3 regions of the Halomonas sp. hl-4 genome follow, and region 1 is predicted to be linked to each of the others. Evidence: predicted binding sites of a transcription regulator. Region 1 holds the regulator's gene; each other region holds the start of a gene.
What was found. Region 1 encodes FliA, which starts transcription of late flagellar genes. Its sites were predicted from a motif close to CTAAAGTTNNNNNNNNNNCNGCCGATA; they were not measured.

Region 1 (7,976 bases):
CATTCAGCGCTCTCAGCGAGGACGGCTTGGTGTTCCGTGACCGCCACAACGTCACCATCCCCGACCTGGATGCACTCTCAGTAGAAGGCGAGTTTGACGATGCCTACCTGACCGATAACGTCCGCCCTCTGTTTGACGCTACGGCGTAGTCGCCACGCATAACAACGCCGCGAGCTTATTTAACTCGCGGCGTTTTAGTTGTCACTTGGCGATCATCTCAGCGGCTCAGCCGCACTTCGACCAGCCACACCCGGCGTAGCAGGTGGGGCAGCCATCCATCATGATCAACTCGCCACGGCACTCCGGGCAGTGGCCCACGGTGGCCGGTCCGCTGCCTTTGGTGTTGGTCGAAGCGTTACCTTTGCCGATAGGTTCTACGGCGCTGCTTGCGGCCTCTTCAGGGGCCTCATCGACAGGCGGCTGCCAAGCGTGCCCGTGCTGCATGCGGTGGGCGTAACGTTCCACTAAATTTTCCACCGGCACCTGGTTGCCGTCCTGGTCCAAAAAGCCACGGCGATACAGAATTTGCTGAATCGACCAGGCAATCGCGGCCACTTCAGAATCATGGAACATGGGTTTGTTCCAGCGGTTCATGCCGCAACGCACCAAGCCCTTATCCCAGGCCACCTTGCGCAAGTCCGCCACTGCCTGGGTGACATAGCCACCGCGCGCCGCCAGCGACAGGCTTCGCATGGTGGCCGTGATCCACTGGTGCTCGCTTGAGAGCTGGCCGGAAGGGAAGAAAAACTCTACCGGGCGCTCAATGACCACGCGTTTGCCGCCGACCACGCCTTCCACCGGCATGAAAGACACCAGCAAATAGACTTTTTTGCGGCCTTCCGCGCCCACGTAGGAAATCTTTTCTGAGACGGCTTCCAGCGTGCCTTCCGGACGCGATGGAATACGCACCGTCAGCGGGTCTTCTTCAGGCAGTTCGCGGACAGGCACCGCCTGCTCTTGCTGTTTGATGCGGTACCCGACGATTTTTGAGGTAATTTCAACAGTCATAACGGTCTCCAATTAGCAAAGGTGTGCGGGCGTTGTGCGTGATGAGGCTTGGTCCTGCATCACCATTTGCCGTAGGTGCCTTCTTTTAAGCCATCAAACAGGTTGGCGGCGTTATGCTCCTCGCCGTCGTATACCACTTTCTCATCGCCGGTCAACTCGAGGGTTTCGCCGTTCTCAAGCTCAAACACATAGGTGGTATTTTTCAGGTCATCCTCGCGCACCAGTACGCCCTGGAAGGCTTCTGGATTAAAGCGGAAGGTGGTGCAGCCTTTCAGACGGCTTTCATAAGCTTGCAGATACAAGTCCTGGAAGTTTTCAAACGGAAATTCGGTGGGCACATTGACCGTTTTGGAGATCGCCGAATCAATCCATTGCTGTGCCGCCGCCTGTACCGCGACGTGCTGTTCAGGGCTCACCGCGTCGGCGGTGATGAAGTAATCGGGCAGGTCACTGTCAACTGCATCGGCGGCAATAAAGTGACGATAAGCCGCTAACTCGAAAGAAACTACCTCGACCTGCTCTTTGGTTTTCTTGCCCGACTGGATAATATTGCGGAAATAGCGGTGCGAGAACGACGGCTCGATGCCGTTAGACGCGTTATTGCCCATCGACAGCGAAATCGTACCGGTCGGCGCGATCGAGCTATGGTGGGTAAAGCGTGCGCCGTGCTCGGCAAGCTGGGCTACCAGTTCGGGCTCCAGCTCGGCCACTTTGGCCATGTACTGGCTATAGCGGGCGTGGAGAATACGCCCCGGCACCTTGTCGCCCACTTCGTAGCCGTCTTTGGCAAGCTGCGGCCGCTCGCGCATCATCTTCGGCGTGATAACGTGCTCTTCAGCAAGCACCGGGGCCATACCTTTCTCTTGGGAAAGTTCCAGCGCTTGCTTCCAGCCCTCAAGCGCCAAATGGCGGCTGACTTCTTCGGTAAACGCCAGCGATGCTTGCGAACCGTAGGGGATCTTGAGCATGGTTAGCGTCGAGCCCAGGCCCAAAAATCCCATGCCATGGCGGCGTTTGGCCTCAATTTCACGCTGCTGCTGGGGCAGCGGCAAACCAGCAATTTCGACCACGTTGTCGAGCATGCGGGTGAAAATGGCCACCACCTGGCGGTAGCGGTCCCAGTCAAACCGGGGCTTGTCACTGAACGGCTCAATGACGAACTTGGTCAGATTGACCGAGCCCAGCAAACACGCGCCTTCCGGCGGCAGCGGCTGCTCCCCGCAAGGGTTGGTGGCACGGATATCTTCGCAGAACCAGTTGTTGTTCATGCGGTTTACTTGGTCGATCAGGATGAACCCTGGCTCGGCGTAGTCGTAGGTCGAGGACATGATGGTGTCCCACAGCTCCCGCGCCTTGATCACTTCGACAATTCGGCAGGCCACGCGGCCTTCATCGTCAACCGTGTAGCCTTCCTCGACCACTGGCCAGTCACGGTAGATGATGTCCTCGGCGCTGACGTCGTCTTTTTCACCGGGGTGCAGCGGGAAGGCGAGCGGCCAGTCGGCGTTGCGCTTCACGGCCTCCATGAACTCATCGGTGATCAACAGACTGAGGTTGAACTGACGCAGGCGCCCGGCCTCGCGCTTGGCCTGGATAAATTCACGCACGTCGGGGTGGCCGACATCGAAGGTGCCCATCTGCGCACCGCGACGGCCGCCGGCGGAGGCCACGGTGAAACACATCTTGTCGTAGATATCCATAAACGCCAGCGGGCCGTTGGTGCCCGCGCCAGCGCCAAACACAAACGCCCCTTTGTGCCGCAGCGTCGAGAAGTCGTAGCCGATGCCCGCGCCAGACTTGAGCGTCATGCCCGCGTCCACTACGGAATCCAGAATATCGCGCATTGAATCGCGAATGGTGCGCGACACCGTGCAGTTAATCAGGCTCACCGCTGGCTTATAGGCTTCAGCGCCGGCATTTGAGAGGATTCGCCCGGCGGGAATCGCGCCGTGTTCCAACGCCCAGCGAAATTTGGGCAGCCACTCATCGGCTTTATCGCCTTCCACCTCCGCCAGGGCTTTCGCCACCCGCTCGAAGGTTGCGCCCAGGTCCTGATCCACCGGCTGACTATGACGATCTTTGAGACGATATTTAGCGTCCCAAATTTCTCGCGACGGCTCCTGCAGTGGGACATCGTTCGAAGTGTTCATAGCCTGGGTAGCAGTACTCATGTCGCAAAACTCCTTCACGGCGGTGGAAATGGCGCGTTAATCAGCACGATTATACGGGGCAATCAAATGAAGTATAGCCTTGACTTTGCACTACATCGGCCGTTTTTTCACACTTTTTCTACCATATATAGAAAAATCAGCGCGTTAGTCTTTTGCCCTTGGCCATCAGACGATAGGCTAAGGGTTTTCCAGATGATGGGCCTGTTCATGCCGTTAATGTCCCGCTTTTATTCAGCACTTGCTTACCCCGCGCTTGGCGCGGCGTTGGTCTTATCGCTGCCATCGGCTTATGCCGTATCGTTTAACGTCGAAGACGATCAAGCCCACGGTCACTGGCAGTCAATGTCATTGACCCTCGGTGAAGAGCGGCATTTTCGTGCGGTGGAGACCCATAGCTACTCGGATGCCACCTTGAGCGTCAACGCCACCCAAGGCGTATGCGATTTGCCGTGGCTGGAAATGCGCGTTGAGCTGGACGCCGCCCAAGGAGAAAGCCGGGCGGTCGATCTGGTACCCGCGCGATTACGCGTCGATGAGCGCGAACGACTCAACAGCGTTGCCGAATTTATTACCGAGCGCGCCGATAACGGCTTTTATGCCCACTTTTATTTAAACGATATCGACGCTTTAATCGCCGACATGAGCGACGGTGAGCGGATATTCCTGGGCTTTGATCAAGGCGATGAAGAGCCTTGGTATATGACGTTTAGCCTGGAGGGCGCAGGGAAAGCGCTGGCGCGCATGCAGGCCCTGTGTCAGCAGGCTTCGTAAGGGTTGTAAGAGGTTATTTACTCGCGCGCTGACGGTTGCCTAAGCACAAGTTCAACCCGTCGATTAGCGGCTCGTCCCTGCGACGTGGCGTTGTTTTCTATCGGCTGGGTATCGGCATAGCCAACGGCGCGCATGCGATCAACATTGAGCCCTTGGCTTTCTAAATGGCGAACCACCGCGATGGAACGAGCTGATGAGAGCTCCCAATTGGATGGGAAGCGCGAGGTCGCAATGGGCACATTGTCGGTATGTCCTTCGACGGATACCTGCCCTTCAAAGGCATTCAATACATCCACTAGGCTGGCAATGAGATCGCGGCCCTGACCGGTAAGCTGCGCCCGCCCGCTATCGAATAACAGCCTATCGTTGATGCGCAGCGTCACGCCTTCCTGGCCTTGGGATACGTCCACCCCGGGGATACGAATGCCGTCGAAGCGAGGTTGCACGCCACTATGCCGCGGCTGGATACCGGCGGCCAAGGTGGCCAGGGGCAGGTCTTCGATAGCGCCGGGAGACACCTCGGCGACACTGCCGGCGGCACCCTCGTCGTTACCGCCGGGCGGGGCCAAAGAAAGCAGCAATACGAACAGGGTAAGCAATAACGTCAGCACGTCCAGGTAGCTGGTTAGCCAACCATCATCCTCTCCACCCGTTAGCAGCGGCGCCTCTAAGGTCTGTCGCGTATCCCTGTCTAACATGGCCGCTACCCTTTGGCAGCAGCACTTGTGCGGGTGCGCGGCTTCTTAACGTCAGGTTCACGGATTTCGTCATGGTAATTAGCGATGAACGAATTGAGCGTTTCTTCGATAAAGGAAGGCAACCGGCGCTTGGTAATCAGTGAAATCCCTTCCAATACCATATTCATGGTAATCAGCCGTTCTTCGGTGCGCCGCTCCAACTTTACCGCGACAGGCTTGAACACCAGATTGGCCAGCAAAATACCATAGAAGGTCGTCAGCAATGCCACCGCCATACGCGGGCCAATGACGTCAAGATTGCCGGAATCCATGACTTCCAGCATATTGACCAGGCCTACCAGCGTGCCAATCATGCCAAACGCCGGTGCATAAGTGGCCATGGTTCGGAAAATTTGCGCTTCCGCATGCTCGCGCGCTTTTAGCCGCGCAATACGCCAGCGCAGCATATCGAAGATTTCGTCTTCTTTGGTGTTGGCGATAACCAGTTGGATACCGGTACGTAAAAACGGGTTGCGGGTATGTTCAAGCTCTCTCTCAACGGCGCGAACATCGCCCTTAAACCATAGCCGCGACATGGAAACCAGTTCGTTGATATCGTCACGCACATAGGTATTTTCGCGGCGAAAGACAAGCCCGACCAAACGCACCACACGGAGCACTTCTTTAAGTGGATAGCTGATAAAGGTGGCGGCAAGCGTACCGGTGACCACGATAGCGAGCCCCGGTAAATTGAAGAAGCTTTCCGGCGATTCAGCAGTAAAAAACAAGACGCTTACCAACAGCAGGATGCTGGCACATATACCGATCAGCGTCGATGGATTCATGTCGTGCTCCTTAAAGCATTAAATACGGGACGCGTTAGCGCGGGGTGTTGAAACAGCAGCGCGTTCCCCGCCGTTTTTGCCGTCACGACTACGCCGAATCGTTTAACTTTGCGCGCAGGCGACTCACCGCTTGGCTATGCAGTTGGGAAACGCGTGATTCAGTAACGCCCAACACAGCACCTACTTCTTTTAAATTCAATTCTTCTTGGTAATACAGCGCCATAAGCAGCTTTTCACGCTCGGGCAATGCCTCAATGGCGGCCACTAGCGTTTCCCGCTGTTGGCCATCTAGCAAATGATCGAACGGCGAACTACTCGCCTCACGGCTATACGGCTCACTGCCATCGGCCACCAACTCTTCGAAGGGCAGCAACTGCCCACTATTAGTGTCATGCAGCAGTTGCTGATAATCGCCGAGCGGCATATCCAACGAGGCCGCAATTTCTGCTTCTTCAGGGGCGCGCCCCAGCGATTGCTCCAATCGCCTGACAGCCTCATCCACGGCCCGGGCAGAGCGCCGGACGCTGCGGGGCAACCAATCGCGGGTGCGCAACTCGTCCACCATGGCGCCGCGAATGCGCTGACTAGCAAACGTCGCAAAGGTAGCGCCCTGAGTGGCATCGAAGCGTCCTAGGGCCTCTAATAGACCCATCATGCCCGCCTGGATTAAGTCGTCCAGCTCAATGCTGGCTGGCAACCTGACTTGAAGCGTCAAGGCCTGACGTCTTACCAGTGGCATGTACTCCGTCATCAGCTCACTTTGTTCGATCCTGCCTTGTGCTGTATACATCCTCTTGCCTCGCGGCTAAACCACCTTGACTCACTGATAATTTATAATCATCTGCAACCCTTTAATGCTGACGGGCCGCTGCCCTGGCCGTAGCGCAAACTGAAAATGCAGCGGCGTTGTCGCACCTAGCCCTGATAAAGCACGGGTCTCCCCACGCATCCCTGATAAAGGAACACAACGCTCAGGATGACATAGCCAGGACTGAAGCGCTGCCCCGGGGGGATGCTGGTATTGCCATTGGACGCGCTCAATGACCGCCGTCGGTGCGGCGACACCCGCTGGGGGACGCGCCGTATCACTGCGGCTGGCGCGGTCGCTCATGGCCACCGTAAGCCCCGGCACTTGCGTGACCCAACTGCTGGACGCCGCCTGAGCTAACGAGCCAGTCCCCACTGCTAGTACCAAAATGCTAATTACATAACGCCAATAGCCTAGCATGCTTGGTTCCTTTTCATGAGCGAATTAGCCCCGTTTATTAGGCGCTTTACAGGCGTTCGCCGCGCTCAGCGGGCCAACAATAGCAGCTCGATGCCTAAATAGTTCTTGGCCGCCTGCTGTAGGTTTTCCAACAGACCTTGCCTGGGCAAATTAGGCTCGTGCAACGCCAGTAGACGCTGCGGGCCGTTATGCTGGCTTAGCTGTTTCAATACATGGTACATGCGCCCAAACGCATCGGCATCGCTGTGTATCCATAGTGCCCAGCGACGATGATCCTGGCTAAGTCGTGCCAGTTCGGGCGCATCCGGCATCACAATACGAATATCCCAGTCGGCTGGGTCCTTGGCCCAGGCGCGTCCCAATGCAGCCCACTGGCCTAGCCGCGCGCTAACCTTACGTACTTGAACCGGCCCAGCGTTGGGCAACCCAATCACCATTAACGGCGTTTTCGGTACAGGTGGCCCGACGGGCGGCATCATGGCCGCTGCGCTGGGTACAACAGGCGACCGGTAGGCCATCGGCCGGGGCGATTCCGTTGCCTCAGGGGGCGCTTCATCGCCCCGCTGCTGACGCTGCAGGTCGGCCCACTTGCGTAGCCCGGCGGCTTGGTCATGAGCGCTCATACCAAGCCCTCACGGTGAACGCCACCCAGCTGGCGGATCGCATCACGGGCCATAAAGGCATACACCAGAGCATCGAGCAGCGCTGTATCGCGCCGCCGCCGACGGCTGCCCAACAAGTTCAACACGTCACTATGCAATGCACTGGCGGCCTCATCGTCAGCGCAGTCGAGATGCCCCGCCACGGCGGCGATACCACTGGCCATCAGCAATCGCACCTCTGGGCTTACCTCACCACTGTCGGCATCTTTTAACTGTTGCCAGGCACGACGGGTCATTGCTGAAAGCCCTTCGCTTTGCAGTTGGGTCACCAACAGGCTCAGCACCTCATTGCCCAACCGCGCAGGTGTAAGCCAATAACGCCGCGTGACTACCTTAGCACTTTCCGGATCGCGCACTTCGCCGTACCACGCCAGCAACTCCCGTCCGTCTTGATCGCTGACTTCGGCATAGGCCGTCCACAGGGCCATCGGCTGGCCACGGAAACGCACGTTAACGCGGTGGTTGAGCGTGCTTTCCACAAACAATTGGCGTAGCGCATAGCGTTCGCCGTGCAAGTGTACCCTGAGGGCTGGCGGGGCCAAGCTGACCCAGGTCAAGTATTGGCGCTCCAGCCAGGACAATGCCTCGCTGTCGGGTAAGGCAGGTAATAAATG
Region 2 (7,976 bases), 560 kb from region 1:
CACCTGGAAATTGTCGTTGGCTATGTGGGGGCGGCGGCGTCCAAGTCGATTTTGCTAGGACTGATTATCCTCGCTACCTCCGGGTTTTTTGTGCCGCTGGAAGTCGCCCATCCGATATGGATGCTAACCTTTCTGGTGCTCACCGCGATCACTTTCAGTCTGCTAGGTTTTATTATCGGTATCTGGGCGGAAGGGTTTGATCGCTTGCAGTTAGTGCCGTTACTGGTGATTACCCCGCTGACGTTTTTAGGCGGTAGTTTCTACTCCATCGATATGCTGCCACCGTTTTGGCAGGGCGTCACACTGCTTAATCCGGTGGTGTATCTGGTCAGCGGTTTTCGTTGGAGCTTTTACGGCATCAGCGACGTCAGCCTTGCGGCCAGCGTTATTATGATATGTCTGTTCCTGGCGGCTTGCCTGGCGACTATTGGCTGGATTTTTCGCACCGGCTACCGTCTCAAACCCTGATCGTGAATTAACCCGCGTCTTAAAACGTCAACTCAGGAAGCTAGTAAACCTTTATGCCGCTACTGCACAGTATCGTCCACCGCCTGGACCCGACGCTTGATGGCGAGCGCCTAACGCTGACCGCGGCTCCTGCCGAGGCCGATAACGTCGAGCCCGTGATGGAAAGCCTGGTCAGCGCGCTCAACGACACCTACAACACCAAGCCCAAAGGTTGGGGACGCTTCGCCGAAGAGGGCGAGCAAGCCGGGCCGCTGTCGGTATGGTTGCGCGACTATTTAGCTGGCGAGAAGCGCTTTGACGAGTTGGCCACCGCGCTTGCCGAAAGGCTTGCAAGCCAGCTTCAAGAGCAGCTGTCAGTGAGTGGTTACTTGGTGATCAGTCATCAGCGCCAGGGCGATACCGAAACCCTGTTTATGGGGCTTGTTCACCAGCGCGAGGGCATTGGCATTAACGATGCGCACCAGGCAGTACCCGCCGCCCAGCTCAATACCCGCCAACTGACGCTGGCGGCGCGGATTAACCTCAGCCAATGGCAAAGCGATTCGCCGGATGCTCAGTACGTGTCGTTTTTGAAAGACCGCGGCGGTAAGAAGCTAGGCGAGGGGATGATGGCGCTGCTGGGTATGGAAGAAGGCATTGACGCGCCCACCGAAACCCGCACGCTGCTTAAAGCCTTCAGTGACTACGTCGAAAAAGAAGACTTCGACGACGAGGCCAGCCGTGAAAAAACCGACACCCTGGTAGGTTACGCCAACGACCAGCTAAGTCGAGGGGAACCCATGACGCTCGACGAACTCTCAGCGCTGGTCGATGAAAAGCAGCCAAAGGCCTTTTACGAGCACATTCGTAATGCTGATTACGGCCTGTCGCCGGAGATTCCACCGGATAAGCGCACCTTGAATCAATTTAGGCGCTTCACCGGGCGTGCGGGCGGTGTGTCGATCAGTTTTGATTCACACCTGCTTGGCTCAAGCATTGAATACGATGCCGCCCAGGATCGACTGATTATCAAGCAGGTACCCAAACAGCTCAAAGAGCAGCTAACCAAGCAGGAGTAAGGCCGCGACAACGGCTTGCCGCCCGAGGAGACCCCCATGCTGGATACTATCCAACAGTTTTTTCAGCGCACGCTTTCGCAACCTGAGCAGCGCGACAATCAAACCCTCACGCTGGAGTTGGCTTCGGCGGCGTTGCTGTTTGAAATCGCCCGCGCTGACCACGATACCAGCGACGCCGAGCTTGACGTCCTGCGCAGTATGCTGCTTGAGCGCTACCAACTGAGCGAAACCGATGTTGACGAGCTGATGGCGTTGGCGCGGGACGAAGTGGAAGACGCGGTCGATCACTACCAGTTCGTCAGCCTGATTAAAGAGCACTACGGCTACGATCAGCGCTGCGAATTGGTGGCGCTGATGTGGCAGTTAGCCTGGGCCGACGGCAGCGTGGATGCGTTGGAAGAACACCGTATTCGTCGCTTGGCTGATTTATTACATGTCAGCCACAGCGACTTTATTCGCACCAAACTATTAACCGAGGAGCGTGTAAACCAAGATGGATGATCGCAACGAAGGCTCAACATTAATGGATCTGATTGCGTCAATGGAGCGTATGGAGCAGGAAGCTCAGCGAGTCAGCGTTGACGATGTGGTTCAGGCAATAGGGCGGCGTTCGTTTGGGCCGCTGTTGCTGGTCGCTGGATTAATTACGCTTACCCCGATCATCGGCGATATACCCGGTATGCCGACGCTTATGGCTGCGCTGGTGCTGCTAGTATCGGTGCAGCTATTAGCCGGGCGGGAGTCCTTCTGGTTGCCCGGCTGGATGCTCAAACGCTCCCTTTCACGCCAGAAGTTCGATAAAGGCATCAAGTTGATGAAAAAGCCCGCCCGTTGGATTGACGGGCTGTTAAGGGTACGTCTGCCGTGGCTAACCGGCTATATTGGCATCCGGGTGACGGCGGTTGTGTGCCTGTTGATTGCTCTGGCCATGCCGCCGATGGAGTTTATTCCCTTCTCAGCCAATGGCGCGGGCTTGGCGCTGGCGCTGTTAGGCCTGGGGTTGGTAGCGCGGGACGGCTTAGTACTGCTATTAGGATTTGCCCTCATAGGCGCAACCGCCGCGCTCGTTTTGGTTAACGTACTTTAATCCGGCATTATTCATAGGAGCCTCATTATGACCGATACGCCGCCGACACCCCCAAAGCTGCCGGAAGAACAGAGCTCTTGGGAGCGCCGAGTGGAAACCGCCCTATGGAACTCGCGGTTTTTGGTCATGCTGGCTGTGGTGCCGAGCCTGTTGGGCGCGGTGATGCTGTTTGTGGTGGGCACCGCTGATATCTTTAAGGTCGTGATACGCACGCTGCATTACTATTTTGTCGACAGTAGCGTGGATATCCACGAAAGCCTGGTGCCCGATATCATCATTGCTGTGGATATCTATTTGATTGCCATCGTACTGATGATATTTGGGCTAGGCATCTACCGACTGTTTGTGTCGCGCATTGACCAGGCGGAAGCCCGAAATCCCAATCACCCTTTTAATGTTGCCTCGCTTGACCAGCTAAAGGATAAAATCGCTCGGGTGGTGATTCTGGCGGTGATTATCGAATTCTTCCGCGCGGTGGTGGATATCCGCTTCGCTACCCCGTTAGAGGCAATTTACCTGGCGCTTTCAATACTGGCGCTGGCCGCCGCGCTCTATCTGATGAGCCTGGGGCACAAAAAAGAATAGCGGGCTAGCCGTCAGTCAACAGGTCCTCTACTAGGTCATGCAAGCGTTCCTGAAACTGCCCGCCGGGCGAGGGCGGGCTTGGGTCCGCCGTAATCACGATGGTTAACTCCCGCTCTGGGATTACGTACAACGCCTGGCCGCCGAACCCGCGCCCGTAGTAGGCCTCTTCGCCACCCAACTGGGTAATAAACCAGCCGTAGCCATAGCCGTCGCCGGTCCAGCGCGAGGTGCCCCGTGGCGTCCACGATTGCGCTACCCAGCCTTCCGGCAGCACGCGCTGGCCGTCTCCGTTGTTATCAAAAACCATGCCATCGTTGCGATATAGCTCGCCGATTTCCACCAGCGCCCGCGGCGAAAGCTGCATGTCGTTGCCACCGAAATAAACCCCCTGCGGGTCGCGCAACCAACCAGGAATGGCAATGTTAAGTGGCTCGGCCAACAGGCGCTGGGCCAGGGCGTGGGTAGACTCGCCGCTGGTATACGTCAGCGCGGCGGAAAGCAGATGGCTAGAGCCAGTGGAATACAACATGCGCCCGCCGGGGCGGTCGACAAACGGCCGCGTCAGGGCATCCTCCACCCAATTGGGGCTGGCCACCCAGGAAGCGTAATTCTCACCGGAGGTGCGCTCAAGCCCCGCCTGCAGCGACAGCAGATGGCTCACAGTAATATCGGCGACTTCCGGGTCCGCTGACTCGGGCACGCGATCGCCAAGCAACGACACCAGCGACTGACCGGTCGACTCGATAATATTCGCCTCAATCGCAGCACCGACCAACGCCGCCAACACGGTTTTGGATAACGATTTGATGTTTGCCAGGGCATCAACGCCAGGCCCGCCCTGGTGGTGCTCGTGGATCACCTCACCCTGATGAGCGACCACAATGTTGTGCAAACGCGAATAGCCGCGGGCGTCCTCGCTCAGGGTTTGTAGCGCGGCGGCGCTGGGGGCAGTGGATGAGGCTTCTTGGGCAAGCACTGGGGAGAAAAATGGCGTAGCAGCTAAAAAACTGATGCAGGCAGCGGATAACAGCGAGCGCATGACAAACCCTCAGCGAATGGGAATCCCTTTGAGCCTACCATCATCCCAGGGTTCCAGCCCCGTCATGGTAAATCGTGTAAATCAAGTAACGTCTTGAATACGCAAAGTTTGAAAAGGCCTGCTAGGCTTTAGGGGGTAAGCGATAATCGCAATACGTATTCCAACCGCGCAACACGCAAGGAGCGACGCAATGAATAGTATTATTTACATCGTAGGACTGGTAGTGGTCGTGCTGTTTATTCTTTCAATTCTCGGCCTACGCTAAAAAACACTGACTAACATCGCGCTCATCCCGTTAATCAGGATTTTTCAAACCGTATGGGTCATCGCAAGCAGTTTTGGTACAACGACTAGGCGCAGTCCGCTGCGCCTTCCCCAAACATATCAAACATCAGCTCGCGCCCCATGGGCGTTAATACGAAGCGGCCTTGCTCATTGCGAGTGGCCGCTTGGCTGGTTTCCAATACCTGCTGGCAGGTGGCCCATCCGGGAGCGTTTTGGCTTAGCGACTGCAGTTCCTTCCGATTGAGGCCGCGCTGGGCCAGCGTAATCGTCTCCAACACATGGCCATTGTCATAAAGTAATTCGGCCACCACGGCCAAACACTGGCGTAAGCTGCGCTGAACGTGACTGGCGGTGGATATGTCGCTGTGCATTCCCTTCTCCTAATACGTTAGCTCGGCAGGGCACTGGCATCTAAAGCCTGATTGCCAATGACGATGTGTTGCAGTGCATTATAAACCAAAGTCGATATTAGACCAACGTCTAGCCTACGTTTTTCACTGGCCGCCCCGTCATCAAAACGTGGATGACGTGATAAGCTCGTCTTTATCTTCGTCATCCCGTATAGATGAGTGAGTTAACACGGCATGCATATCAGTGTTTTTGGAAGCGGTTACGTAGGATTGGTGGCAGGCGCCTGCCTGGCCGATGTAGGGCATCAAGTGACCTGTATGGACGTCAATGCCGAGCGAATCGCCCAGCTTAATGCCGGTGAGGTGCCCATCTTTGAGCCAGGGCTGAGCACCCTCGTCGCGCATAACATTGAGGCGGGGCGGCTACGCTTTACCACCAACGCAGAACAAGCCGTTCTGGAAGGCGAACTGTTGTTTATCGCCGTTGGCACTCCGCCGGATGAAGACGGCAGCGCCGACCTACGTTATGTGTTGGATGTCGCGCGTACCATTGGCCAGCACATGAACGATTACAAGCTGGTGATTGATAAATCAACCGTGCCGGTGGGCACCGCTGAAAAGGTGCAAGCGGCAATCAGCAACACCCTCGCCGCCCGCGGTGTCGATGTGCCCTTTGATGTGTGCTCTAACCCCGAGTTTATGAAAGAAGGCGCGGCGATCGAGGACTTTACCCGCGGCGCGCGGATTATTGTGGGCACCGAGAGCGAGCGTGTGAAAGCCCGCATGCACGAGTGCTATGCGCCCTATAACCGCAACCACGACAAGCTGATGTTCATGAGCGTGCGCGCCGCCGAGCTCACCAAATACGCTGCCAACGCCATGCTGGCCACCAAGATCAGCTTTATGAACGAGATGGCCAATCTGGCCGAACGCCTCGATGTAGATATTGAAGACGTACGCCGGGGAATTGGTAGCGATCCACGCATTGGTTACCACTTCATTTACCCAGGCTGCGGCTATGGCGGCTCGTGCTTTCCCAAGGATGTACAGGCACTAGAGCGCACCGCACGCCAGCTAGGCTATACCCCTGCGCTACTTAGCGCCGTAGAAACGGTCAATTTGCAGCAAAAGCAAACGCTGTTCACCAAACTGCAAACTGCATTGGGTAACCTAAGCGGCAAAACCATCGCGGTATGGGGGCTGGCTTTTAAGCCCAACACTGATGACATGCGCGAAGCGCCCAGCCGCACGTTGATGGAGGCGCTATGGCAGGCGGGCGCCAAGGTGCAAGCCTTCGACCCCGAAGCCATGGCTGAATGCCGCCGGATTTATGGCGAGCGCGACGACTTACTGCTCGCCGGCGACCGCATTCAGGCAGTGAAAGGCGCTGACGCTCTGGTGATCTGCACCGAATGGAAAGCGTTTCGCAGCGTCGACCTTGAATGGCTGGCTAACCAGTTGAGTGACAGACTGGTGGTGGACGGGCGCAACCTGTTTACCCCCAGCGCTGCGGAGGCGGCGGGGCTGATGTATGTTGGGGTAGGGCGGCGTAGTTAACTTCTGCTAATAGCAAACATTCACGGTGAGGAAACACATCGTTACGAAAAAAAGGCTATGGTAGTTAAAGTTACTTATAAATAAGCCGACGGGTTTAGGTAATACGAGAAGTAAGTGCTGCGCGAGGCTTCAAGGCGTAATAGAAGTACTGGGATGGTTAGCGCAGTAAAATGCATCAGACAAGGCGCATGTTGTTATGTCTTCTATTTCTTCACTCGGTGTTGGTTCGGGCTTAGACCTGAACGGACTACTCGGCCAGCTACAAGAATCAGAGCAGGCAAAGCTTGAACCGATCCAGCAGCAAGCTGAGACGGAAGAAGCGCAAATTTCTGCCTATGGACAATTGAAAAGCGACCTTTCGCAATTTCAAAGTGCAGCTGAAAAGCTGAATGACCCTGCCACTTTTGAAAGTCTCTCGACAGATGTTGAAGGCAGTGGTGTTAGCGCGGTCAGTAGCGAAGATGCCCAGCCGGGTCAATATAATGTTCAGGTCGATCAACTTGCCTCTGCAGGCAGCTTGGTTACTGAGCGTTTAGATACTTCCGACGAAGCGGTTATCGATGGTGATCAGTCGCTTTCGTTTAACTTGGCCGAAGGTGATATCGACCCTATCAATATTGCAGATGGTAGCTCACTGGAAGACATGCGCGACGCTGTAAACACCCAAAGTGATGGCCGTCTGAATGCCTCCATCGTTAACGACGGTGATGGCTACCGCTTGGCTGTGAATTCAACCGAAACCGGTGCAGCTTCCAGTATTGAAAGCACCAACTTTTCCGATATCCTCTCAGCCGATGCGCAAACAAGCGATGCACAGGTTGTGCAGGCAGGCGAAGATGCTGCCTTTAACGTTAACGGTATTGATATCACGAGCCCTACTAATCAAGTAGAAGATGCAATTCAGGGAGTTACCCTGAACCTAACCGAAGCAGGTTCTTCAAGCACCGTAACGGTTGAGCAGGATAGCGATTCGATTCGTGAGCAAGTTACTGCTTTTGTTGACGATTATAATGCTCTCAAAGGCACTATTGGCGAGCTAACCGCCTTTGATTCTGAATCTGGTGAAGCGGCTGATTTAAGTGGCGATAATGCTACCCGTGCCGTTGAGTCCTCCCTGCGTACAGCACTCAGCAGCGTGGTGGACGGTGATGGTTTCAATGTTCTGTCTGATGCGGGTATTTCGCTAGAGCTCGATGGAACGCTTGCTATCAATGAGGACGAACTAGACAGCGCGATTGCCAATCAGCCCAATGAACTTGCCAGCTTTTTTGCCGGTGATAGCGAAAACAGCGGCTTGGCAGGCCAGGTAAGCACCGCGATTGAACAGCAAATTGGCACTAATGGTCGGCTGGAAGGCGCTATCACGTCTTCTGAAAACCAGCTAGAGCGGCTGGGTGAGCGTTTTTCAACCACCGAGGAGCGTATCAATACAACGGTTGAGCGTTACCGTGAGGAATTCTCTGCCCTGGATAGCATGGTAGGCGACATGAACCAGACAAGCGCTTACCTGACTGAACAGCTTGGGTAATAATGGGTGCAGCTATCAG
Region 3 (7,976 bases), 570 kb from region 1:
AACGGCTTGTTGGATCAGCTCCAGTCGGCGGAGCGACAAAAGCTTACACCGATAATCGAGCGCCAAAACAATGAGCAAAGCAAGATTTCTGCCTATGGACGCCTTCAGTCCGCAATGGGCCGAGTGCAAGACGCTGTCGCCACGCTGAACGATATTGCTTCTTTTAAGCAGCAAAAAGCCACTGTCAATGGAGACGGCGTGATAGCGACCGCAAGCGAAACCGCTAATGCAGGCCGCTATAATATTAACGTAACCCAGCTTGCCAGTGCAGGCAGCGTTGCTTCAGGTAGCGTGGCGCAAGGTACCGTGGTGGCAACCGCTGATACCACCTTGACCCTGAACTTCGGGGCAACGTATACCGGCGGCGAGTTAGACGTAAATGCCGAGCCACTAAGCACTCGTACCCTTGAGGTTGCCGCAGGCAGCACGCTCGAAGATGTGAGAGACCAAATTAACCAAGATGCAGAAGCTGGTGTCACCGCCTCCATCGTTAACGATGGGTCGGGCTATCGCTTGGCGCTCAGCACAAAAGATACTGGGGAAGAAGCCTCTATCATTGGCTTTGAGGGGTTGGATCAACTCAATATGGATGATGCCACGCTTCGTGCGGGGCAAGATGCTGAGTTGGATGTAAATGGTATTGCGATCACCAGTAAAACCAATCAGGTTGAAGAAGCTATTCAAGGGGTAACACTTGACCTCACAGCTGTCTCTGATAACCCCGTATCGCTGATGATTGAGCGTGATGAAGAAGCGCTGAGAGAAGCCATTGATGAGTTTGTCAGTAACTACAATGAAATGAAGTCCACGGTTGGCCGAATGACCGCCTACAACGGTGAAGGCGAAACTTCGGGCGAGCTAGTGGGCGACCGCACCGTTCGTACGATTGAAGAGCGCCTACGCCGGGATATCACTGAGAATTTTGGTACCAGCGATATATCACGCCTTTCTCAACTGGGCATTGCCATTGATGAGCGTGGGCGGTTAAGTGTTGATGAAACCAAGCTAGATGACGCTGTAGCCAGTAACCCTGAGGGGCTAGCCGCCTTTTTTGCGGGTGATACGGAGGAAGGTGGCTTTGCAGGGCGATTAAATTCAACGCTTGAAACCATCACGGCGGATGAGGGCATTATTCAAAGCTCGTTGAGTAGTGCTGAGCTCCGAATTGAAAGCCTGGATGAACGCAAACTGCGTATGGAAAACAGTATCGAGCGAAGCGTAGAGCGCTACCGCAAGCAGTTTGGGCAGTTGGATGGCATGATCGCCCAAATGAACTCCATGAGCAGCTATTTATCTCAGCAGTTCAGCATGATGAGTGGTATGCAGAATAGCAACTAAGCGAGTTACATTAATTTACATAAAAAAATTATTTTTTCTAAAGAAACTGGCTGAACTGCCGTTAATTATAATAACGGCGATGCAAGCGCCGCTAAGCAGGCCATAAGGCCAGTTAAATTTCGAGGAGCATTCACATGTCTGTAATCAACACTAATATTACTGCCCTGATCGGCCAGAATAACTTGTCCAACTCGCAGTCTATGCTGGCCAAATCTCAAGAGCGCCTGTCTTCTGGCCTGCGCATCAACAGCGCCTCTGACGACGCCGCTGGTCAAGCTATCGCCAACAAAATGAGCGCGCAGATCAAAGGCATGGACCAGGCTAGCCGTAATGCTAGCGATGGCATCTCAATGGTGCAGACCATGGAAGGCGGTCTTGATCAAATCAACGATAATATGGGGCGTATTCGTGAGCTGGCGGTGCAAGGTGCCAACGATACCAATACCGCAGAAGACCGCGCAGCCATTGAGACTGAAATCAATGAGCGCCTGGCCGAGATTGACCGTGTTGCTGAAAGCAACAACTTTAACGGCACTGATTTGCTGAATAGTAGTGGTAGCCTTAGCATTCAGGTTGGTTCTAACACTGCTGATGAAGATGTTATTTCGGTAAACACAGTCGATGCTACTACCGGCGGCGATCTTGGTCTGCAATCGGGCTCTAGTGGCGCCCTTATTGCCGATGGCGATACTTCTATAATCTCAGGGTCTGGAGATTCTGGTGCAGTTACGCACGATGATTTCCAGAATATAATTGATTCCGTCGATGCTGCTACGGAAACCCTGGACACCAACCGTGCGGAGTTGGGTGCTACTCTCAACCGCTTTGATTCAGTAATTGATAATCTAGCAACGACGTCCACCAACCTATCTGAAGCTCGTTCGCGCATCGAAGATGCCGATTACGCAGAGGAGGTGTCTAACATGACGCGCTCAAACATTCTCCAGCAGGCCGGTACCTCTATGCTGGCGCAGGCCAACCAGACGCCTCAGTCTGTGCTGTCTCTGCTGGGCTAATAACTTAGCCGAAAAAGTTTCGAACGAGAGTAACGACGGGGCCCAAGGCCCCGTTTTTTGTGGTTAAGCTTGTCGTTGAGTTTGTTGCCAAAAAAAGGCATAACCATACATTCAAGCTCACACCAGTCTCTGATTGATTCCAATTGTGAGAACACCTACTCAAATACTAGCGCATTCGTGCCTTTGCTTATCGCACTAACGCAGTATGCTAGGTATATTGCCGTCCATTTTTTGTGAGCCGCTTCATGGTTAAAACCTCATCTACCTCCGCTACTCAAAAACGCAAGCCCCGCATACTCTGGGCAAATCCTTTCTGCTTATTGGATACCTCTAGCGGTGCCAGCATGACCGTGCGGCAAATGTTGCTACAGCTCGTGGCTCATGGCTATGAGGTTCAGGTGCTAGGGGCGACGGTATTCGATAATGCCAAAGGTATGGGGCGACTCAAAGAGCAGTTTTCAAATCTAAACGATTACCTCCATCAATTGATTGAAGCAGAAGATGGAACGTTAACGCATCAGTTGGTGGTGAGTTATAGCCACAATCGTAATCATTTTACGACACATGAAGAAGGGCTTTGGTATGGGCAGTACCTTTACCTGTTAGATTCCTTTAAGCCAGATATAGTTTGGTTTTACGGTGGTCAGACTCTAGATTTATTGATTGCCGATGAGGCGCGCAATCGTGGTATTCCTGTCGCTTCCTATCTAGCAAATGGAAACTATAAAGCCTCGCGCTGGTGCCGCGATGTGGATTTGATTCTCACCGACAGTCAGGCCACGGCGTCCATGTATCGTAAAACGGTGGGCTATACCGCGAAGCCTGTAGGCAAGTTCATTGACCCGGCTAATTTTATCGCGGATCACCATGAACGCAAGCGTCTCTTGTTTGTTAACCCCAGTTGGCAAAAAGGTGCCAGCGTATTTGTCCAACTGGCGGAAAAATTTGAGCGGGAAAGACCTGATATTGAACTAGAAGTGGTCGAAGCCCGGGCTGATTGGCCAGCAGTACTGCGGGACACCACTCGACGTATGGGTAGCCAGCGAAGCGCGTTAAACAATGTGACCGTGACGGCCAATACCAGTGATATGCGCGGCCCATACAGCCGTGCCCGTGTGCTGGTGGCCCCTAGCTTATGGTGGGAAAGCTCCGGGCGAGTGCTAGCAGAGGCCATGCTCAACGGTATTCCGGCACTGATTACCAACCGTGGTGGCATGCCGGAAATGATTGGCGACGCCGGTATGACCTTTGACTTCCCCGACGCCTGCTACGAAGAACCTTATCAACACCTGCTTAGCGACGAGGAGCTTCAGCCACTCTTTGATTCCGTCATCAACTTTTATGATGACGAAGCTCTCTATCGGGATTATGTGGCTCGTGCCTGGCAGGTAGGCGAAGACAAGCACCACCTTGATCGTGCGACTGATCGGTTGCTCACCGCACTAACACCGTTGGTGCGGCAACGCGCCGGTAACAAAGATTTTTCAATCAGTCAAAAAAAACGCCACCGCCAACGCCTAGCAAGCCGCGCGACCAAGCCAGAGTTTAAAGTCGATAAGTCTCTTCAGCAGTTGGTTAGTGCCAATGCTGGGACCACACAGAACGGCGAGCCCAAGGCCAATCGTCTGTCGCTTACTGATGATTTTACTTGGCAAGTCAAGGGCAAAGTCATGGTGCTCGACAACCGCGCCAGCCTGATCAAAAGTGGCCTAGCCGACCAGATGGCGGCAACCCACGCATTCGGCATTGTTGCCTTCGACCCCGCGAGCGAAATAAAGGATACCAAACAGTACGAGGGCAGCGAATACATACAACTGTTTCAGCACGCCTTGCTAGGCGATGGGCAAGCGGCAACGCTTCACGCCTGCGTCGCCCCGGAAATGACCAGTGTTCTCGCACCGTTACCGGCTGACAAACTTCCCAAACGCCATCAATTGGCCGCCAAGCCACTGGCGGAACTGCCTATTAATACCGTGGCCTTGGATAGTATTGAAGGATTGGGGAGCCTCGACTGGTTGATTCTCGATGAACTGAGCGATGCCATAGCGGTGCTGGAGCATGGAAAAAAATCACTCACAGATACGCTGCTGATTCAGGTACGTGTCGCCTTTCAGCTTACCCATGAGCACCAACCCAGCTTTGCGGAGCTGCAGCATTGGGCCAGTCGCAATGGCTTTCGATTCTATCGTTTCCATAACATTCAGCACCACAGTCATTTGCCGGATGAGCTGAGCGCCCGTGTTCCTTGCGCCACAGAGCAGGAAAGCGCTGATGTGCTGTTCCTTCCCTCCCACGAGCGCATGGCGATTATAAGCGATGAAAGCAAGACCAAGCTGGCATTTATACTGAGTGCCATCTTTGCAGCGCATGATGTCGCTTTTGACCTAATAGCAGATGTTAGTCAGGAGAAAGCGCTGGAGTTTCTGGAAGGGCAGTCGATTTTGCCTAAGCTGCCAGAGAAGGGGTTTTCGCCTGTATCAACCGTTGAAGATTTAAAAGAATTGGTATCTAAATCGCCACTTTCACGAGTTAAAGCAAACCATTCTCTACCAGGCCACTTAGTCGTATCTCTGACCTCTTATACACCACGTTTTGAAAATCTTCATCTAACTCTGCGTAGCTTGTTGTTGCAGGAAATAAAACCGGATGCTCTGATTTTATGGATTGCCGAAGAAGAAAAATCTGAGATTCCTCTAGCTGTATGGCAGTTAGAGGAGTATGGTTTAAGTATTCGCTTCTGTGAAAATATTCACTCTTACAAAAAAATAATCCCTACGCTACGCGAGTACCCTGGCAGTTTTATTGTTACTGCTGATGACGATCTCTACTATGAGCCCAGCTGGCTTAAAGGGTTGTTGAATAGCTGGAATGGTAGTTATAAAACAGTTGTTGCACACCGTGCCCATAAAATTCGCCTTGATAATAAAGGTAATCCAAAACCATATCGCCAATGGAAATGGGAAGTTGGGCCTGATGAGCTTTCAGATGGTTTGATTTTTCCAACTAGTGGGGCAGGTGTGTTATATCCCCCACGCATTTTTCATCAAGATATTACTAATCAAAAACGGTTTATGGAGATTTGCTCGACTGCAGATGATGTTTGGCTATATTGGATGGTATCGCTTAATGGGGGTAAGTTTAAATGCTCTAGTTATAAGTTTAATATTGTTGAATGGCCTGCTAAAAATAATGAGTCACTTTGGCAGGAAAATATACATCGTGGTGGTAACGATAGGAATATAAAAAAGATTGTTGACATTTACGGGAAGCCTTGGGGGGGGGTAGGGTTAAGAAAAAATAAAGCACGCAGGCATCCTGTTGTAAGCTTAGTGTATAGAGATTTTTCAGGCTCTAACGCTGTAGCTTTGTATAAAAGAGCAAAAGATTTTTTTCCATACAATGCTAAAAATGTGAATATTTACCATCAGAATGAAATAAATGAAAGTGTTATTTTGAAAAGTGATTTTTTACTTACAACTCATGGTCCTATAGTTAGCAAAAAAGATAGGTTGAGTGGAAAAACTTTTATTGATCTTTGGCATGGTTTTCCTATGAAGAACCTAGGCCTAATGACTGAAGGCGTTATTGATAAAGAACAAGTTAAGCGCCAATGGGGAAATGTGGACTATATGTGCGCTATATCCAAACTTGACTTATTGACTAAAAAAGAGTCTTTCGATCTCGGTGACAATAAATTATGCATAACTGGCTATCCTAGGAATGATTTTCTGCTACATAGCAATGGCAGAAAGAACCTTGGAAAAGTGTTAGGCCATGAATTTAAAAATAAAAATATTGTTCTTTATGCTCCTACGTTTAGAGAAAGTGTGCTTTGGCCTAATCGTATTGATGGGAGCAAAAAATGGGATAATGTTTTTGGTTTTGATTTCTTTAACCAAGATAGTTTTAATCTTTTTTTAGAAGAAAATAATATCCATTTTGTAGTTAAGCTGCATCCTGCTGAAGAGCCGATTGCTATAAAAAAAATAAAGCCGCATAAAAACATTAGCTTGCTTTTAAGTAGCCGTTTGAATGAGTGTATGATTGATCTTTATGAGGTCATGAATGCTTTTGACTTGTTGATGACAGACTATTCTTCAATATTTATTGATTATATATTGTTAGATAGGCCTGTTATTTTCATTACACCAGACGAAAAAGAATATGCGGAAAGCCGCGGAATCGTATCTTTCTTTGAAAGCTTCAAATGCGGCCCAACTTGTAATGACCAAATGAAGCTAGAGAAAGGAATTCTAGAAAGCATAAATGATAGTAGTTACTATAAAAATGCGAGAGCTTTTGCACTGAATGAATCCCATATGCATAAAGATAGTAGTTCTTCTAAGAGAGTGTGGGATCTTGTTCAGGATGTTTGGATAAACAAAGTATTATAAGATATTGTCTTTTGCGTTCATTATGAGGAGTGTTTAATGAGGGAAATGTTGTATCCTTACAGCAATGGCGATAATTTAAAAAACCGTCACGATTATGCTTACTCTCCTTATCATGGAGAGCGTTTTTTGGAAGCCTGGATAGAGGCACGCAAAGCGCTTTTAAAAGATACTATACCTCTCGAAGAGGTTCCTATGCCTGTTGATTCATCGTACCCCAGCGGGAGTGACGTCCATACAGCACATCTTCTGGAAGCGCTGTTCTATCAGCTAACAGAAAGCGATGAGCCTCAAACGTATAATTTTCAACATTGGCTCAATTGGATTATAAAGCGCTTTGAAGTATCCAAGCGCTTGCACGTGCGTTATGCCCTTAGCGGGAAACGCACCAAGCCACTAGGTACATTTAGAAATCTTTCTCTTTACGTTCGTTTTGCGGAAATACTGGTCCTTGCCTACAGTGAAAAGAACAAAGTCCCGGCGCTTAATGCTCTTATTAAATGCCTGGATACTCTGTATTCGGTGACAGAAAATTTAACGGCTGAACAAAAGCAAAGAGTGGCTCGAGTTGCGACGAAAGAACAAGAATTTGTACTTCGCTTGCGAAGCAGGTTGGAGGTTAACTCTCGGCAAGCCTTCGTCATGCCTTCTACCCAAATCGGCGATCGTTCTTCTAAACCACTGAGCAATGTCACCTTATTGGTGGCGGATACAATACGCTCGCGCGCCTATACCCAAGCATTGCTCGCTTACGGGTTTCATGTAGAAAATATTTTATTGCTTACCTCTTCTACACGCAAGCAATGGGGACAATCTGATCAGCTACTCAACCCGCCTACTGCGGGCAGTTTTGGAGGTGCCTTCATTCCTGATTTGCGTATTCCATTGGACGATACTTGTCAGGCACTTACGCACTGCGTGAAAGTGTTAGATACAGGAAGTGTCAATAATCCAGTAGTTATTGAAAATCTGCATACTCTTAACCCTGAGCTTGTGATCTTTTCTGGCTTTGGCGGAGAGATTGTTCATGAAGATGTTTTAGGTGCTGCTGGTCCCTTTCTTCATATGCATGCAGGAGAGTTGCCGAAATTTCGAGGTAGCACGACCGCTTATTACAGCTTCCTGATGACAGGGAATGCGGGGGTCTCTGCTATTCTATTGTCCCCAGATATCGATACAGGAGAGATCGTTTATCGAGCGCTGTACCCTTTGCCACCTGCCCAAATGAACA

Region 2: fliD (flagellar filament capping protein FliD) is a predicted target of FliA. The motif match lies at 6,494-6,520, and genes of this name have one in related genera.
Region 3: CPH17_RS15860 (flagellin N-terminal helical domain-containing protein) is a predicted target of FliA. The motif match lies at 1,376-1,402, and genes of this name have one in related genera.

What each region holds. Positions count from the first base shown of each region.
Region 1 is NZ_LT907845.1:2,799,700-2,807,675, reverse strand. It holds gene CPH17_RS13295 (Crp/Fnr family transcriptional regulator) at 1-149, shown strand, start outside; gene CPH17_RS13290 (ribonucleoside-diphosphate reductase) at 226-1,008, opposite strand; gene CPH17_RS13285 (adenosylcobalamin-dependent ribonucleoside-diphosphate reductase) at 1,068-3,179, opposite strand; gene CPH17_RS13280 (hypothetical protein) at 3,387-3,950, shown strand; gene CPH17_RS13275 (OmpA/MotB family protein) at 3,968-4,648, opposite strand; gene CPH17_RS13270 (motility protein A) at 4,654-5,472, opposite strand; gene CPH17_RS13265 (RNA polymerase sigma factor FliA) at 5,561-6,262, opposite strand; gene CPH17_RS13260 (flagellar protein FlhE) at 6,293-6,700, opposite strand; gene CPH17_RS13255 (hypothetical protein) at 6,766-7,323, opposite strand; gene flhF (flagellar biosynthesis protein FlhF) at 7,320-7,976, opposite strand, start outside.
Region 2 is NZ_LT907845.1:3,361,408-3,369,383, forward strand. It holds gene CPH17_RS15810 (ABC transporter permease) at 1-468, shown strand, start outside; gene CPH17_RS15815 (nucleoid-associated protein) at 522-1,526, shown strand; gene CPH17_RS15820 (TerB family tellurite resistance protein) at 1,563-2,027, shown strand; gene CPH17_RS15825 (exopolysaccharide biosynthesis protein) at 2,020-2,613, shown strand; gene CPH17_RS15830 (YqhA family protein) at 2,641-3,198, shown strand; gene CPH17_RS15835 (serine hydrolase domain-containing protein) at 3,203-4,237, opposite strand; gene CPH17_RS15840 (hypothetical protein) at 4,588-4,893, opposite strand; gene CPH17_RS15845 (UDP-glucose dehydrogenase family protein) at 5,107-6,429, shown strand; gene fliD (flagellar filament capping protein FliD) at 6,626-7,957, shown strand.
Region 3 is NZ_LT907845.1:3,369,584-3,377,559, forward strand. It holds gene fliD (flagellar filament capping protein FliD) at 1-1,338, shown strand, start outside; gene CPH17_RS15860 (flagellin N-terminal helical domain-containing protein) at 1,473-2,354, shown strand; gene CPH17_RS15865 (CDP-glycerol glycerophosphotransferase family protein) at 2,714-6,748, shown strand; gene CPH17_RS15870 (formyltransferase family protein) at 6,785-7,976, shown strand, end outside.